Regions from separate parts of the Staphylococcus delphini genome, predicted to be linked through region 3. Evidence: riboswitches for the same ligand, from Rfam matches in the RefSeq annotation. Region 3 holds a riboswitch; each other region holds the start of a gene.
The links. Region 3 has a riboswitch for thiamine pyrophosphate ahead of EL101_RS11160 (thiamine phosphate synthase). Riboswitches for the same ligand answer to the same signal wherever they lie in the genome.

Region 1: it holds a riboswitch for thiamine pyrophosphate, as region 3 does, so the genes downstream of both, thiC (phosphomethylpyrimidine synthase ThiC) here and EL101_RS11160 (thiamine phosphate synthase) in region 3, are expected to answer to the same signal.
Region 2: it holds a riboswitch for thiamine pyrophosphate, as region 3 does, so the genes downstream of both, EL101_RS09430 (ECF transporter S component) here and EL101_RS11160 (thiamine phosphate synthase) in region 3, are expected to answer to the same signal.
Region 4: it holds a riboswitch for thiamine pyrophosphate, as region 3 does, so the genes downstream of both, thiO (glycine oxidase ThiO) here and EL101_RS11160 (thiamine phosphate synthase) in region 3, are expected to answer to the same signal.

Annotation. Positions count from the first base shown of each region.
Region 1 covers NZ_LR134263.1:309,360-313,499, reverse strand. Annotated here, with positions in the region: gene EL101_RS01335 (HoxN/HupN/NixA family nickel/cobalt transporter) at 1-886, opposite strand, end outside; gene thiC (phosphomethylpyrimidine synthase ThiC) at 1,092-2,828, opposite strand; TPP riboswitch at 3,024-3,127, opposite strand; gene cls (cardiolipin synthase) at 3,831-4,140, opposite strand, start outside.
Region 2 covers NZ_LR134263.1:1,999,395-2,003,534, reverse strand. Annotated here, with positions in the region: gene EL101_RS09435 (ABC transporter ATP-binding protein) at 1-934, opposite strand, end outside; gene EL101_RS09430 (ECF transporter S component) at 947-1,522, opposite strand; TPP riboswitch at 1,648-1,747, opposite strand; gene graF (glycopeptide resistance-associated protein GraF) at 2,162-2,293, opposite strand; gene auxA (lipoteichoic acid stability factor AuxA) at 2,658-3,992, shown strand.
Region 3 covers NZ_LR134263.1:2,368,912-2,373,051, reverse strand. Annotated here, with positions in the region: gene EL101_RS11175 (inorganic phosphate transporter) at 1-311, shown strand, start outside; gene EL101_RS11170 (LysM peptidoglycan-binding domain-containing protein) at 570-1,397, opposite strand; gene EL101_RS11165 (Bax inhibitor-1/YccA family protein) at 1,738-2,358, shown strand; TPP riboswitch at 2,377-2,485, shown strand; gene EL101_RS11160 (thiamine phosphate synthase) at 2,563-3,153, shown strand; gene thiS (sulfur carrier protein ThiS) at 3,154-3,354, shown strand; gene EL101_RS11150 (thiazole synthase) at 3,358-4,125, shown strand; gene EL101_RS11145 (ThiF family adenylyltransferase) at 4,125-4,140, shown strand, end outside.
Region 4 covers NZ_LR134263.1:2,736,955-2,741,094, forward strand. Annotated here, with positions in the region: gene EL101_RS12860 (hypothetical protein) at 1-78, shown strand, start outside; gene EL101_RS12865 (DNA-binding protein) at 192-791, shown strand; TPP riboswitch at 873-975, shown strand; gene thiO (glycine oxidase ThiO) at 1,066-2,172, shown strand; gene EL101_RS12875 (L-cystine transporter) at 2,247-3,638, shown strand; gene EL101_RS12880 (ATP-binding cassette domain-containing protein) at 4,110-4,140, opposite strand, start outside.

The DNA of each region.
Region 1 (4,140 bases), 740 kb from region 3:
GAAAACCATTTTTCCAATGCCATTTTTCACCAAGTAATTGCATGATTTCTACGCCACCAATCAGTAGTGCGGCAACGACAGAAATGGCCGTCATCGTAATGTTATAGAAGATTTTACGTGCAGGTTTGTCAAATGCCCAATGATACGCGTTGGTCATCAATACCCCATCCAATGTGTCTAACAAGCTCATCCCCGCCGCAAACAATATAGGTAACGCGATAATCCCTAAAAACGGCACGGTATGTTGAGCAGCACCTGCTGATAATGCGAGTAACGATACTTCACTCGCCGTATCAAAACCAAGCCCAAATAAGAAACCTAATGGGAAGATGTGCCAACTTTTTTGAATAAACTGGAAGAGTGGTCGAACAAAACGCATGATTAAACCGCGTGATTCGATAAGTTCATCCATTTGTGCGTCTGTAATATTTCTTTGACGTAATTGACGGAATAATTGAATCAGTTGTATTAAAATGACTAAATTTAAAATACCAATGAGCAATAAAAAGACACCTGAAACAATCGTCCCAATTAATCCGCCTGTCGTTTGAAAGCTTTCCATATGACGTTGTGCCCAAGTCACCGCAATACCTAGTGCAGCCGCCATTAAGAATACAACAGACGAATGCCCTAATGAAAAGTAAAAACCTACACCCATTGGATTTTGTTTTTGTTGGAGTAATTTTCGCACGGTATTATCAATCGCCGCAATGTGGTCCGCATCAAACGCATGACGCAATCCGAGTGTGTACGCAATCACCCCCATACTCATTAATAACGGATATTGCGCGCCTCCAATCCACATTAAAACGATACCGACAATATGTAATAAAATGACAATGCCGAGATAAGGATAGGCATGTTTGATACTTTTTGTATGATTCATTTCATTTTCACCTTTTTCTATTTTCGGATAATAAAATCATACACCTTTTTTCTGCCATTTCAAGTTTTTAGATGTAGGGTATTGCAGAAAAACATTTAGAGAATAATGATATTTTTATTTAACACAAAACTTGTATGCCTATCAAGTGAGCAAAAATAATAAGAGCCAGGATCCAACTTCATCCTAGCTCTTGTGCTGATTTCGATTAATGGTAAATTTTACTGCCTTGTGCTTTAAATTCTTCGGCCATTTCTTGCATCCCTGCTAATTTGTCTTTATGCGCATCACGGATATTGTGAGAAATTCGCATTGAACAGAATTTCGGTCCACACATACTACAGAAATGTGCCACTTTAGCTGATTCTGCTGGCAATGTCTCATCATGAAAAGCACGTGCGCGTTCAGGATCAAGAGATAAGTTAAACTGATCGATCCATCTGAATTCAAAACGGGCTTTACTAATCGCATCATCTCGATCTGTCGCACCTGGTAATCCTTTGGCGATATCAGCGGCATGTGCGGCGATTTTGTACGTCACGACGCCATCACGCACGTCATCTTTATTTGGTAAGCCGAGATGCTCTTTAGGCGTCACATAACATAACATCGCTGTCCCATGACTTGCGATTTGCGCTGCACCAATAGCGGATGTAATGTGGTCATATGCTGGTGCAATATCCGTTGTTAATGGTCCAAGTGTGTAAAATGGCGCTTCTTTACAATAAAAGTCTGCCAACTCTTGGTTTTCTCTAATTTTATGCATCGGTACATGCCCAGGCCCTTCTATCATCACTTGGACATCATGTTCCCAAGCAATATCTGTCAACTCGCCTAACGTTTTCAGTTCAGCAATTTGGCTTTCGTCATTCGCATCATAAATCGAACCTGGACGTAAACCATCGCCTAATGACACCGCAATATCGTAACGGTTCAATATTTGACAAATTTCATCAAAATGCGTGTATAAAAAGCTTTCTTCGTGATGGGCCAAACACCATTGCGCCATAATTGAGCCACCACGAGACACGATGCCTGTTAAACGATCTACCGTTAATGGCACATAGCGGAGTAAGACACCAGCATGAATCGTAAAGTAATCGACACCTTGTTCAGCTTGTTCAATTAAAGTATCTCGATATATTTCCCAGGTTAAGTCTTCCGCGATACCGTTCACTTTTTCCAACGCTTGATAAATCGGCACCGTACCAACTGGAACTGGCGAGTTACGGATTAAATACTCCCGTGTCGCATGAATGTTTTTACCTGTCGATAAGTCCATCATCGTATCAGCACCCCAATGAATCGCCCAGACTAACTTTTCAATTTCTGCTTCAATGGACGACGATACAGCAGAGTTACCGATATTGGCATTAATCTTCACTTGAAAATTTTTACCGATAATCATGGGTTCTGATTCAGGATGATTGATGTTGTTCGGAATAATCGCGCGCCCTCTCGCAATCTCACCTCTGACAAATTCTGGACTGACATTTTCACGTGCTGCCACGAACTTCATTTCTTTAGTGATGATACCTTGTTTCGCATAATACATTTGTGTAACGCGTTTGCCCTCTTGTGCACGTCTCGGTTGATATTTGAATGGATGTTCAACAATATTTTTATGTGTTTCTGAATGGTAACCGTTGTCGATTGATTGCACACGACGGCCTTCATAATGCTCGACGTCTTGACGGGCTTCGATCCAATCTGTGCGCAGTGCTGGAATGCCTTTCGTAACATCGACTTCATACGTGTCATCATGATAAGGCCCCGCTGTATCATACACAACGAAAGGTTCATTTTCCGTTGTCCCTTGTTCAGTTACCGTTTCAGACAATGCGATTTGGCGAAACGGGACTTGGATATCCACATCCTCGCCTTGTTTAAAAATACGTTGACTCGCCGGAAAATTTTTCTTCAATTCAATTTGTTCTTGTTTCATTCAATAACCCCCTCTGACTTCACTAAGAGGCATTAACAACACTGAAAATAATAGGCAAAATAAAAACGCACTCAGAATAATTCTAAAGTGCGTACGAAAACGAACGAATTTATTAAAGTGCGTCAAAAGTGAGCCGAAATCATGTATGTGGCATCACGACACGATTCCGCCTGACAAGTGAACACCAGTCAGTCATGAAGGTTTCGTTTGCTTCCCTACGCTAGTATGATCTAGATCAGGTTCAAAGGGTTGAGGCGTTCACCTCTTTCAGCGCATTAATGGCACCCCTAGCAAGTTCCATATTTAAGTTTTACAACAGTATCGTATCACTAAAAATGTAAAATGACAATTACTATCATAAAATTGATTTAATTGTTTTATTTTTGTCATTTGGTTCATTTAGAGATTGTACTTTACTAAACAAACGAGAGGATGGGATATTATGTTTTCCCTTCTTCTACTACTTATCAGGTTATGATTGAATTATAATTATAAAACAGGTAAAAAATGATGATCAATGGGACTTTAAAAGTTGATGCTATTGATTTTTTTGATTTCATAAACTTGCCCTCAGTTTCCTATGTTTGACTGACGATTGCCCAGAAGGCTGAAACTCCTGAGGGGATACGTGCATAATGCTGACAGTCGCCTCTTTACTTTATTGGTGGGAGGTGTTTAACGCAGTAGCTGTCTGACTTCTCAATGCGCTCGCTTTTGAGAAGTCTAGTCAGCCTTGCGGGGGCAGAACGACGAAATCTTTGTTACACATGAGATTTCTGTACTGCTCCCAAAATCCACAATGAATGGGTGCGCTGGGAATCAATTTTGCTCATCGCTCGGTTCTGCTCAAATCCTAAGCGCTTTTGTCACAACCTCCCCTAAGAACGCGAAGCCATGAAGGCAATCAAAAACTACAAATCATAGGGAGGGCAAGTTAAACAAAATAATGTATCAATAGCATTCAATTCTTTTTATCTCCATCCCCTTACTTTTCACTTAGGTTTACAAAATAGGCGATAATAATTTTGCGATAGACTGCTTGAATTTCACCCAATTTGAGCGGGCGGCATAACGTTCTGGTGTCAGTTTTTGCGACACTTTTAAATCTTCTTTAAATGCTTCAATTAATGTTTGCGCAATCTCTTCGTTATACATAATCGCATTGACTTCAAAGTTCAATTTAAAGCTCCGTTCGTCCATATTCGCTGAACCGACCGATGCGACTTCACCATCAATGACCATCATTTTAGAGTGAATAAAGCCATTTTCATACGTGTACACGTTAACACCATCTTTCATCAGTTGTGCGACT
Region 2 (4,140 bases), 370 kb from region 3:
CGTAATGCATGTGCCCCTTATAACGTATCAATTGCATCATCGACTCTAACAGCGATGTCTTACCTGATCCATTTTTCCCGGTGAGGGTTATCCATTCTCCAGGTCCAATATGTAATGCGTCTACTTCATATAATGTACGACGACCCCTTTGTATCGCGCCTTGTTCGAATGAAAAATGAAAATTTTGAGTAGTAGATTGAACGGGATGCTGGGGCATAGGTGCATGCGACCAAGCTTTTGGATGCCACACACCGTACTCACTTAATAAAGCTTCGTAATGCGACATAATATATTCAGGCGTGCCTTGTTGGATAATATGGCCGTGATGATTCATCAGTATGACACGATCGACATGTTGCCAAATATGTTCCACCTTATGTTCGACAATCAGTACCGTCTTGTCCTCCCACAAATCCTTTAAAAGATTCCATAAATTTTCGGTCGCTTCTACATCTAACATCGCAGTCGGTTCGTCGAGAAACAATGTATCTGCCCCTTGAAGTAACGTTCCCGCAATCGCTAATTTTTGTTTCATACCGCCGCTCAATTGATGAATACGTTGCTTTGGATTTACATCCAGACCGACATAGTTTAATGCTTCATGAATACGGCGGTCCATGTCGTGACGCGGAATGTGTTGGTTTTCTAAAATGAAGGCTAACTCTTCATTCACTTGTGGCATACAAAACTGCGAATCCGGGTCTTGGAAAATGACACCTGAATTGTCAGCTATTTCTAATGCATCATATTTCATTGGTAAATCAATTAAGTTCGGCACAATGCCACTTAACACATTGAGTAACGTACTTTTACCCGAACCAGATGGCCCAAGTAAAAGCACTTTTTCTTTATCTTTGATTTCTACGTCAATCCCGTCAAAAATTTTATAATCTGCACTCGGGTATTTTAAACGTAAATTTTTAACTTTTAACACGATAAGTCACCCTTATAATGCATCGTAATCGTCTTTTGAAGCAGGTCGAAACAGTTTGGTTACACCAGTCTGATCCAATGCCTTAACGAGTATGTATGGGAACACACCGGCTAATACAGCACCACTGATAATACGAAAAGCAATCAATAGAATTAAGTTCCAAGTCGCAACTTCATTTAAGTAACCATAGTACCAGTCTATAGGTAAACTAATGACTGCGGCTGCCATACCTGCAAGGACAGCAACCATAAAAGCACGTGATTTGTAGCGGAAAATCGCAAAAATAATCTCACACGCCAAACCTTGGAGTAAAGCGTAAATAATTGTAGGGATATCAAAACGTCCCATCATAATTGTTTCACCCGCACCTGCAGCAAATTCAGCTAACAATGCAATCCCCATTTTAGGAATAATGAGATATGCAACGACTGCAGCACTAAACCACATCCCATACATCAATTGATCAAGATGTAAACCTAATGGCTGTAAAGTATTTGTGACAGCCCACCATAAATTATAAATCACTGCAAAGATCACGGATACGAGTACAGTGACGAGGATGTCTGACAACGTTAAGCCTTTTTTCATATGTAAATTCCTCCCAAAAATTAAAAAAATACGCATATCTTAAACTGAAGATAGGCGCATCATGTGCTCATTGATCTATGGATACGTTATTGGAATGACAGACAAAGTCCACCGCACAATATTCATATCATAACAAAACACTTTCCTACGCTAGTATCATCTAGTTCAGGTTCAAAGGGTTTGAGGTGACACCTCATCTCAGCTTTCACACCCCTAGTGTGCGTATTTAATTGATAATGTCAATGTACACCTAGAATATTGAAAAGTCAAGGTTTCAAACGACTGATGATTCAAAATTTGAAAAACTACAAACCATCAAAAATGCATATATTGGAAAAATGAACACGAAAGACCTCACTGTGCGTTCATATGCGTAAAGAAGGAAACGACAGTGCCCCAAATGAATTTTAGATCAATGCAACATGCGTGCGTATGAATAAAAAACAGTATTTGAAGAAAAACACTAGTCGTAGTTTTCAAAATCTTTCGCTGTCTATGTCAAAATGAGTTAAAAAAGAATGTAAGGATTAAGCTGGTTAAACAATGCCAACACCTTCAACATAAAGCAATACTTTAAAACGAAAAAAAGGAATAGGCGATAATCAGCCCATTCCTCACACATCAAACAAAAACTAAAGATTACTCAAACGTTTTTTGAATATCATCTTTCGTTTTCTCTGCACCGTCTTTCGCATCTTCAGTTTTATCTTTCAATTCTTTTTCTTTATCTTTCGCTTGTTCTGCAGCTTTTTTAATATCTTTTTCAGCCATTGCTAACGCCTACCTTTCAAATTGTTTGTATCCTCAATATAACCTTTCTGTGCACAACCTAAACATCGTCACTTCATTAAATGTAAATAGAAATGAGGCTTTGACATCACATGCACCTAGCTACAGCGATATATTAAATATTTATCTCCTGTTTTCGTATAAAAGTAAATGAATTTTGATATACTTAACGCATCAATTTTAATGTGAAAATAACACATAGATAATTAAGATATTTGAAACTGAAAATCAATCCGTTTTATTATGGTATTATGAATTAAATGTATAGGTCATTCTGAAGACTGATATTTTTGAAATATAAAGACAGGTGACAAGAGGTCGTATATAATAGCTTTGAGGTGAGAGGATGTCTTTGTTAAACAAATACACCGAAGTGATTTATAGCTATATTATCGGTGTGCTTTCAATTTTATTAAGCATCATTATTTTTTTTAATATTCCACTTATTGAACAGTTTAAGTCAGGCAAACAACCGAGTACAAATATCGACAATTTGTGGGATTTTATTATGGCATTCTTTAATGAAATCATTCGAGTCATGAGTCAATATATTGGTGACATTCCACTTGCGAGCGGTATTGTCATTTTATTGTTTGGAATTTTAATGATTTTTATTGGTCGGACATTAACGAATACAACACGATTTGATTATGACATTTCAATATTATTTTTACTCGTCGGCATTATTTTCTTCGTATTAACATTAATTTTTATGTCGCAAGTTTATGGTTGGAGCGCATTTATTTTTATTATTCCATTTCTTGTACATATTGGTTATATCGCATACAAAGACGAACTAAATCCATTGCACCGTAAAGAACATTATTTATGGATTATATTCAGTTATGGGCTTTGTTATATTATTACACAAATTGCGCTTTATGCCCGTATTGAAGCGAAAGATGTTGCTTCGATTGACGTTCTGAGTATTAATACATTTTTTGTAGTTTTATGGTTGATAGGACAAATGGCAGTATGGAATTTTCTCTTTTTACGTCGTTCATTACCAGTGTCTGAAGAAGAAATCACTGGTGAAGCGAATGCGTATTCAAGAAGTAAAAAGTATCAATTTACGAATACTTCTAAAAACCATTTCAAAGACTTTCAAGATCGTACGGCTGAATTCACGCACGGTATTTCACATCGCACACGCCGTAGTATTGATTTAGAGAAGTTACGCCAAAAACGAGAATCACTTGGAAAAAAATGGTTTTCATGGGCTAAATTAGAGGAAGATGACATTCCGATGTTTCTTAAAATAAGACCGAAATGGTTGAACCGCAATTATGTCATGATTGCTTGTGGCGTGATTCTGTTATTCTTTATATTACTAGAGTTCAATAACCGTAATGCGCTATTTATGTCAGGGGACTGGCAGTTATCTCAAACACAATATGTTTACGAATGGGTGAGCTTACTGTTATTACTCATTGTGGCGATTGTCTTTATTTTTACAACAGTAGTGCGCATGTTAAGAGGTAAGTATTACTATTTACAACTTTTCATGATCAGTATTTTATTCTTCAAATTGTTAACGGAATACATTGTAATTTTGTTCCACGGGCTATTATTATCCATTTTCATTACGCCAATTCTCGTATTAATGTTAGTACCAGCCATTGTCGCGTTCGTCTTACAATTGAGACAACCTGTTCATATCAAAATACAAAAACGTCATTAAACTTGAAACATAAGAAAGAGACCAAACAAAAATTGATCCACTTACTTGATGCGTACAGTTGAACATTCGCGTCATTGATCTGCACCATTTTATGATTAATGATGTGGATGTATACGCTAAGAGAATGATTAATCTATGTGAACTGAGC
Region 3 (4,140 bases):
TAGGTACAGCAGTCGGTGGTTGGAAAATTATTAAAACTGTCGGTGGCAATATCATGAAAATCCGTCCTGCAAATGGGGCGTCAGCAGACTTAGCATCCGCGTTAACGATCTTTGTGGCATCATCGTTACATTTTCCATTGTCAACAACACACGTCGTTTCATCTTCAATTCTCGGTGTGGGCTCATCTAACCGAATTAAAGGTGTGCATTGGAATACAGCTAAACGAATGATTGTGACATGGGTGATTACATTACCTATTTCTGCATTGATTGCTGGTATTTTTTACTTCATTTTAAATTTATTCTTATAATGATAAATATATAAGCAAAGAGCTGAGATGTATGTCTCGGCTTTTTTTGATGTCAATTATTTGGGGAGTAGTACAAAGTTCTTATTGTGACAAAAGTATCGTCGTGATGCTCTGGCAAGGATAATGAGGGTGCTCTCAAACGTCGCACAGCTTTTGACAAACTACAAAAACACAATGTGCATTTTCGTTAAAAGGGCAACAAAAAAGATTAACCAATGATGTCCAAAAACACCTTAGTTAATCTCTCTCTTCGCAATATTAATGAATATAATTGTATGATGAAGCAATTGATGCTGGAATTGTGCGATAATCTTGTTGTCCTGGTGGTGTATTGTAGTTCATTTCTGAAATTAAAATACTACCATCATAGTTCACACGTTCAACAAAAGCCACGTGACCCACAGGACCTTCAAAGTTTTGCATAATTGAACCAGTTGTTGGATTATGGTCTACTGTATAACCATCTGCTGCGGCATTAGCTGCCCAATGATCAGCGTTCCACCAATACGTACTAATAGGTTGACCGATTTGTGCACGACGATCAAATACATAATACGTACATTGACCCCAATCGTATAAGTTTTGATGGTTAAATGTAGGTGTGTTGAATTGGCCGATTGTTGAGATGCTACCTGTTCCGCCGGCGCCACCTGTTTTTGGTGCAGTGCCGCCCCTGTTACCACCAGGGATTTGAAGTTGTTGGTTAGGATGGATTAAGTAGCTCGTTAATCCGTTAGCACGCATTAAGTCTTGAACAGATACACCATATTTTGTGGCAATAATATTTAAAGATTCGCCAGCTTGTACAGTGTATGCGCCTCCAGTTTGTTGTGGTACAGTCGCAGAAGATTGCGCACCACTGCCGCCACCGATAGATAAGACTTGGCCTGGGAAGATCATGTTGTTTTGTAATTGATTGGATTGCTTAAGTGCATCAACTGTCGTGCCATATTTTTGCGCGATGGACCAAAGTGAATCACCAGATTGGACTGTATATTGTGTTGACGCGTCGGCATCTTGATGATTGAACATAGCGACGGCTGCCGCACCTGAAGTCAACGTACATGCAAATGCGAGTTTTTTCAATGTATTGCCTCCTTATTTACACGAATGATAATATCTGTTGAGCAATGAATAACGAAATGTGTAATTTGATTATTAATTCAATCATTATGATAACAAAAATATAATCATATAGGGGAGATGTTACGAATCTGTAATATTGCAAAAAATATAGTTGTGTTATCGTATAGTACTTAAATGTTGTCACTATCCAATTTGTAGAAAATTTGACTTGCAAATCTTTTGAGATAATTAAAGTTTTTGTAATATAAATGTATCGTTTCTCAATGGAATAGTTGTATCATTTCTACATTTGATTCTGCTGTAACATATCGTAAAATAGAAGGAAAGGAGGCAAAATGAGATGGCAACACAAAATCAATCCCGTTCTGCTTATGCTAAAGTATGGTTGTTTTTTATGTATTATTGGCTGATTTTTGGGATTTCAACATATTTCGGACAATTTTTACCGATAGCTTGGCGACAACCACTCTCTATCGGACTACTCGTCTTAATCTTAGCATCAATGGTATTTCAACGTGTGCGCTTTAGTGGCCCGATTATTTCTCACATTTATACGATTGTCGTCGGATTATTATCTTATGCGGCATTTATGTATACATTACAAGACTTAGGCGCGCGCTTATTTTTCAATATGGTGATTTTAGCCGTGTCTGGATTCGTTATTTTTGGTATCCTCGGTTATTTTTGGATTAAAGATGCGTCGAGCTTAGGAAGATATTTATTTGTGACATTAATCGCACTGATTTTAGCAGGTCTTGTAGGTTGGTGGATTCACAGCCCAGTTTATTACATGATCATTGCAGTTGTCGGGTTATTACTATTTTTACTGTATACACTTTATGACTTCAATCGTATGAAGCGAGGTCAGTTTTCACCACGAGAATTAGGCTTTAATTTATTTATAAACCTTTTCCACATTATTCGTTATGTGTTAGAATTAGCTCGTATCATGAAACGATAAAACAATTGCATATTTGAAACAATCCACTGGAAGTGCCGTTCATAATGGCTGAGATTGAAATGTTGATTTCAAAATTCCTGAACCTGATCCAGTTCGTACTGGCGTAGGAAAGTGGCTGTATTCGTGTCAAGTGAGGCTACTTTTCTGTTGTAAAAAATGGGGAAGTAGTTTTTTTATTGTAAATAGCAAGGGAGGGATAAGGCGATGATCATTGTGATTACACCGTATGTTGTATTAGACGACTGGCATATCAAAAGACTCTGTGTTATTGAAAATCGGATCGCAGGTGTCATTATACGGACGCCAATGAATCGACACGCACTCAAGCAATGGCTCATCCGATTATTGGCGAACGACTTTCCAAAATCTAAAGTCATCATACATACGGACATAGCATTAGCGGCAGAACTCGGCATTTCAAATGTGCATTTTAAAGAGGGGGATCAACGTGCTGCATCATTAAAAGAAGCACACCCGCATTATCAAGTGAGTATGTCGACACATTCAGCAGCGATGGTTCGTAATGCAAAAGCGCAACATTTAGATTTTGTGTTATTCGGACACCTTTTTCCCACTTCGTCAAAACCTGACTTGCCACCGCGCACACAACTTGAAATGGATGAAGTTTTGGCTATTGATTTTCCAGTAGTGGCATTGGGAGGCATCACAGCTGACACAGTACAACAGATATCGTCTCATTTTACAGGAATTGCGTGTATGAGCAGTGCATTTGGACATAAGCTTCAACAGTTTGAAAAGATGATTGATAATTGGTCATTAAAGAAGGTGAAATGAATGGAAGTTTTTGTAAATGGAGAACGGCAACAATTTGAAGAAGGCACAACGGTACAAGACATTTTAGACCATTACGGTATTGAAGCGAAACGGATGGCAGTCGAACGTAATGCAACAGTCGTGAAACGTTCGGCATGGGCCACAACTGAAGTACGGCAAGATGATCGATTAGAAGTGTTAGAATTTGTAGGAGGCGGTTAACAGATGTTTAAAATTGGAGATTTAACATTCAACTCGAGATTATTTTTAGGAACAGGCAAATTTGAAAACGAAGCCATCCAGTCTAAGGCGATTGAAGCATCAGAAACAGAAGTGCTCACATTTGCGGTGCGACGTATAAGTTTATATGACCGAAATTTACCGAACCCTCTAGCGAATGTCGATTTATCAAAGTTTACGACATTTCCTAATACAGCAGGAGCAAAAACAGCAGAAGAAGCGGTGCGTATTGCTGAATTAGCGCGTGAAGCTGGCGTGTGTGACATGATTAAGGTCGAAGTGATTGGCGATGATGATACATTACTTCCAGACCCACTCGAAACGTACAAAGCGTGTGAAATTTTATTAGAAAAGGGTTATATTGTTTGCCCATACATTTCAGATGATGTCGTGTTAGCTAAGCGACTCGAAAGTTTAGGTGTTCATGCGGTGATGCCACTTGCTTCTCCGATTGGGACAGGACGCGGTATTACTAACCCATTGAATTTACGTTATATCATCGAAAAATGTGAAGTACCGGTCATTGTAGATGCAGGGATTGGTTCAGCAAAAGACTGTGCCGAAGCGATGGAACTTGGTGCAGATGCGATTTTGCTCAATTCAGCTGTATCCCGTGCACAAGATCCCGTGAAAATGGCCGAAGCGATGAAAAAAGGCATTGAAGCGGGGCGTCTGAGCTATGAAGCAGGGCGTATTCCGATTCGTTATAATGCAGTTCAATCAAGTCCATCAGAGGGGCTAGGCTTTTTATAATGACACGCTATCATA
Region 4 (4,140 bases), 370 kb from region 3:
TTTGCGAACCGTATTCCAAGACATGTCATTTATCCATTACTCGTTAAAATGGATTTGCGCAAAGAACCTTATGCCTAAGCCCTTGAAATCAACCGTTAAAGCCGTTACAATGATAGAGAGGTAAGACTGACGGGTCACTGAACGCACACTAACGACAGTCTAAAAACATGAGAGAAAGGACCTAATGGCATATGCTAACAAAAGAATTTGCTCAACGATCTGAGCTTAGTGAAAAACAAGTCCGTAAAATTGTCCAACATCTTGAAGAACGCGGCTATCATTTAAACAAGACTGAATATCGTGGACGTGAAGCGACAGACTTTAAAGAGGAAGATATCGAACTCTTCCAAGAAATTGCTGAACGTGTCGCACAAACGAATAGTTACGATCTTGCTTTCGAAGCACTCGAAAAAGAAAAAGACTTTTTACAGGTCATCGTTAAAGAAAACGAGCAACAATTACCTGCTGACCAACAAGTGCCACAATTGATTCAAGAGTTGCGCCACGAAATTAATCAAATGCGTGAAGAACGTCAAATGTTAGGTCAAATGGTCTCACAAGTGCATCAACAACAAGAAGAGCTTAAAGCATTACATCAGCAGTTACATACACAGTTGGAGACGAGCAACAAGTCTCTTGAAGCTTTGACTACTGCGCAACAACAACAAACAGAGCAATTGTCAAAAACGCAAGAAACCATTGAAACCCAAACAAAAGAACATCAAGAGCTTGCGGAAACGATTCACCGCAACGAGAAAAAAGGTTTCTTCCAACGTTTATTTGGTGGTTAAGCAACATTGATGATAAGCTAAAAAATGTAAAAGTTTGGATTTAACGTCCGTTTGAGTAATACTCATGAATAATCAATAAAAAACATAAGCTAGGGGTGCTCGAGGTGAGCTGAGAAAGATGGTATCTTAACTCTTTGAACCTGACGTGGTTAGAACCAACGAAGGGAAGCGCAATATGACGACGAAATAGTCTCAAGATGAATGATGCGTAGTCACATTATTCTAATCATATATGCTTTCCTCTTGCATCCTTTTATGCAGGAGGTCTTTTTTTATGAAACAAACCCTGATTATTGGTGCAGGTGTTATGGGGTTATCTATTGCACGCCAACTCGATGCCAAACATCGTCACATCCGTATCATTGATCGCTCCACCCCACGAATGAACGCGTCTTATGCTGCGGGTGGTATGTTAGGCGCACAAAATGAATTTTTTGAAGATACCCCACTTTATCGACTTGCAATGAAAAGTCGTGCGATGATGCCTGAATTAGCCCAAGCCTTGGAGCACGAAACGGGGATTCATATCGAATATCAACAGCATGGACTCATCAAAGTCGCTTCTCAACCTCAAGATGTCCAAGCCGTCCGTCAACAGTTCGATTTTTTACACCATCATGACCACACCGTCACCCAACTGTCTACGGAACAATTAACGCAACGGTTTCCCCATCTCGATCCATCACAAAGTGCCGCGTTCAAAATTCAAGACGACGGCCAAATTAATGCGAACCTTTACACACAAGCGCTTATTGCTTCGGTCATGGAACGTGCCCATATCGAATTAATGACCCATACGGAGGTTTACTCGTTACAGCGACACCATCATTGTTACCGCATTAAGACGTCAAAAGGCACTTTTGAAGCTGACGAACTCATTATTGCAGCTGGCGCATGGAGCGGCGCATTGCTTCAACAATTAGGTTTCGAATTACCGACACATCCTGTTAAAGGTGACGTCAAATTGATTGCGTCTGATTACGCCGGTTTAAAAGAAACGATTTTTAATATGAACGGCTGTTACATCGTCCCAAAATTGCCGAATCGCTTCTTAATTGGTGCAACATCTGATTATGATTGTTGGGACACTGACAACAATGACGATAACCTTGCGTGGCTTGACCGAGAAAGTTTGAACATGATTCCCGCATTACGATCACACCATGTCATTAAAACTTGGACAGGGATTCGTCCCATTACAGAAGATGAAATCCCTATTATGGGCGAAATTGCACCTCAACTGTTTGTGACGACAGGGCATTATCGTAACGGGATTTTACTGTCACCCATTGCTGGACAACTGATGGCACAACTCGTTGACGAGGATAGCGAAGCCCAACGTCAGCTCGCTCCATTTACACCTAAAATTAAGCAAATATAAAAAATATATCTTGATTTTACGTTTCCTTACTATTATCCTATTATATAAGTCGGAATTAAAAAGGAAGCGTATGTATGTCTATATTTTTAATTATTATTAACTTAATTATTTTTCTTCTCGCCTTATTGAGCCTGTGGGTGATGGCGAAAAAACATGTCAAATTCCCTAAACGTGTGTTCTTTGCGCTAGGTTTAGGTATCGTATTAGGCCTCCTCCTCCACCTCATTTATGGCGTTGAAGGTCAAGTGACGACACAAACAACTGATTGGGTCGGCTTAATTGGGAATGGGTATATTGCATTGCTACAAATGATTGTCATTCCACTGATTTTTGTTTCTATCGTCGCGGCATTTACGAAAATTGAAATTGGAGAAAAGTTTGCTAAAGTCGGCAGCTTAATCTTCATGTTTTTGATTGGTACCGTAACGATTGCAGCGATTATCGGTATTATCTATGCACTCGCATTCAATTTAGATGCTTCTAGTATTGACTTAGGTCAGGCAGAAAATGCTCGTAGCGCCGAAATTACTGATAAAGCGAAAGGGCTTACTGCAACAACATTGCCAACACAAATTTTAGAATTGTTACCGTCAAATCCATTTTTAGATTTCACTGGTGCACGTGCAACTTCTACTATTGCAGTCGTGATCTTTGCCGCATTTGTAGGCTTTGCATTTTTACGTGTCGCACGTAAACAACCTGAAAATGGTCAAACTTTAAAACGCGGTATTGATGCCATTTACGCACTTGTCATGGCTATCGTCACATTTGTTTTACGCCTAACGCCTTATGGGATTTTAGCGATTATGATTAACACAATTGCGACGAGTGATTTTGCTGCGATTTGGACACTCGGTAAGTTCGTGATTGCGTCGTATGCAGCACTCATTACAATGTACATCATTCACCTAATCATTTTAGCTGTTATTGGTGTCAATCCAGTACATTATGTGAAGAAAACAGCCGAAGTTATTTTATTCGCATTCACTTCGCGTTCAAGTGCTGGTACATTGCCATTAAACGTACAAGCGCAAACGAATCGTCTAGGTGTGCCTCAAGCTATCGCAAACTTCTCGGGCTCATTTGGACTATCTATCGGACAAAATGGCTGTGCGGGAATCTACCCTGCAATGCTTGCAATCATGGTCGCACCTGTCGCGGGTGTTGAAGTGAATCTACAATTTATTGTGACAGTCATTATCGTTGTCGTGTTAAGTTCATTCGGTGTAGCAGGTGTAGGGGGCGGTGCAACATTCGCTTCAATCCTGGTCTTATCTGCATTGAACTTGCCGGTCGGTCTTGCGGGTGTCTTAATTTCAGTCGAGCCACTGATCGATATGGGTCGTACAGCACTTAACGTGAATGACTCTATCTTAGCGGGTACAGGCACTGCCAAACTGACAAAACAACTCGATGAAGACATTTTCCATTCCAATTATATGGACGAATTAACCGCACAACATTAAGTAACACAATAGTTACAAAACAGTATATGCGGATGAACTTGCCCTCTTCCTACGATTTATTAGTTCTAGGATTGTCTTGATGGATTCGCTTTCCCAGGGGACTTGCCTCAACTAGCCAACGCTTAATCATACTGTGACATAAGTGAAGCGTTGGCGGATTTTCGGCTGCGTCTGATCCCTCGGGAGTCTCATCCATCACGACAATCTTACTCTACAAAGTCATAGAAAGAGGGCAACTTTTTACATTAATGCGATGTAACTTGCTTTTGATTTCATCGTTAATTACTTGCTTTATTGTAAATGAGATTAAAGTGTACATTTCGTACATACTGAAGCTTAATTTTCATAGAGCGTCTACAAAGTCAATCACATATGTATATAAACATAATCAAAGAGACAGAGGGCAAGTTGGCTGTGATACGCCATTTCTTTTCTGCTAATATTAATGCCCCTATCTCTTTTAACTTATGTTTATTGTACGGTTTCTAATTCGCTACTGTGA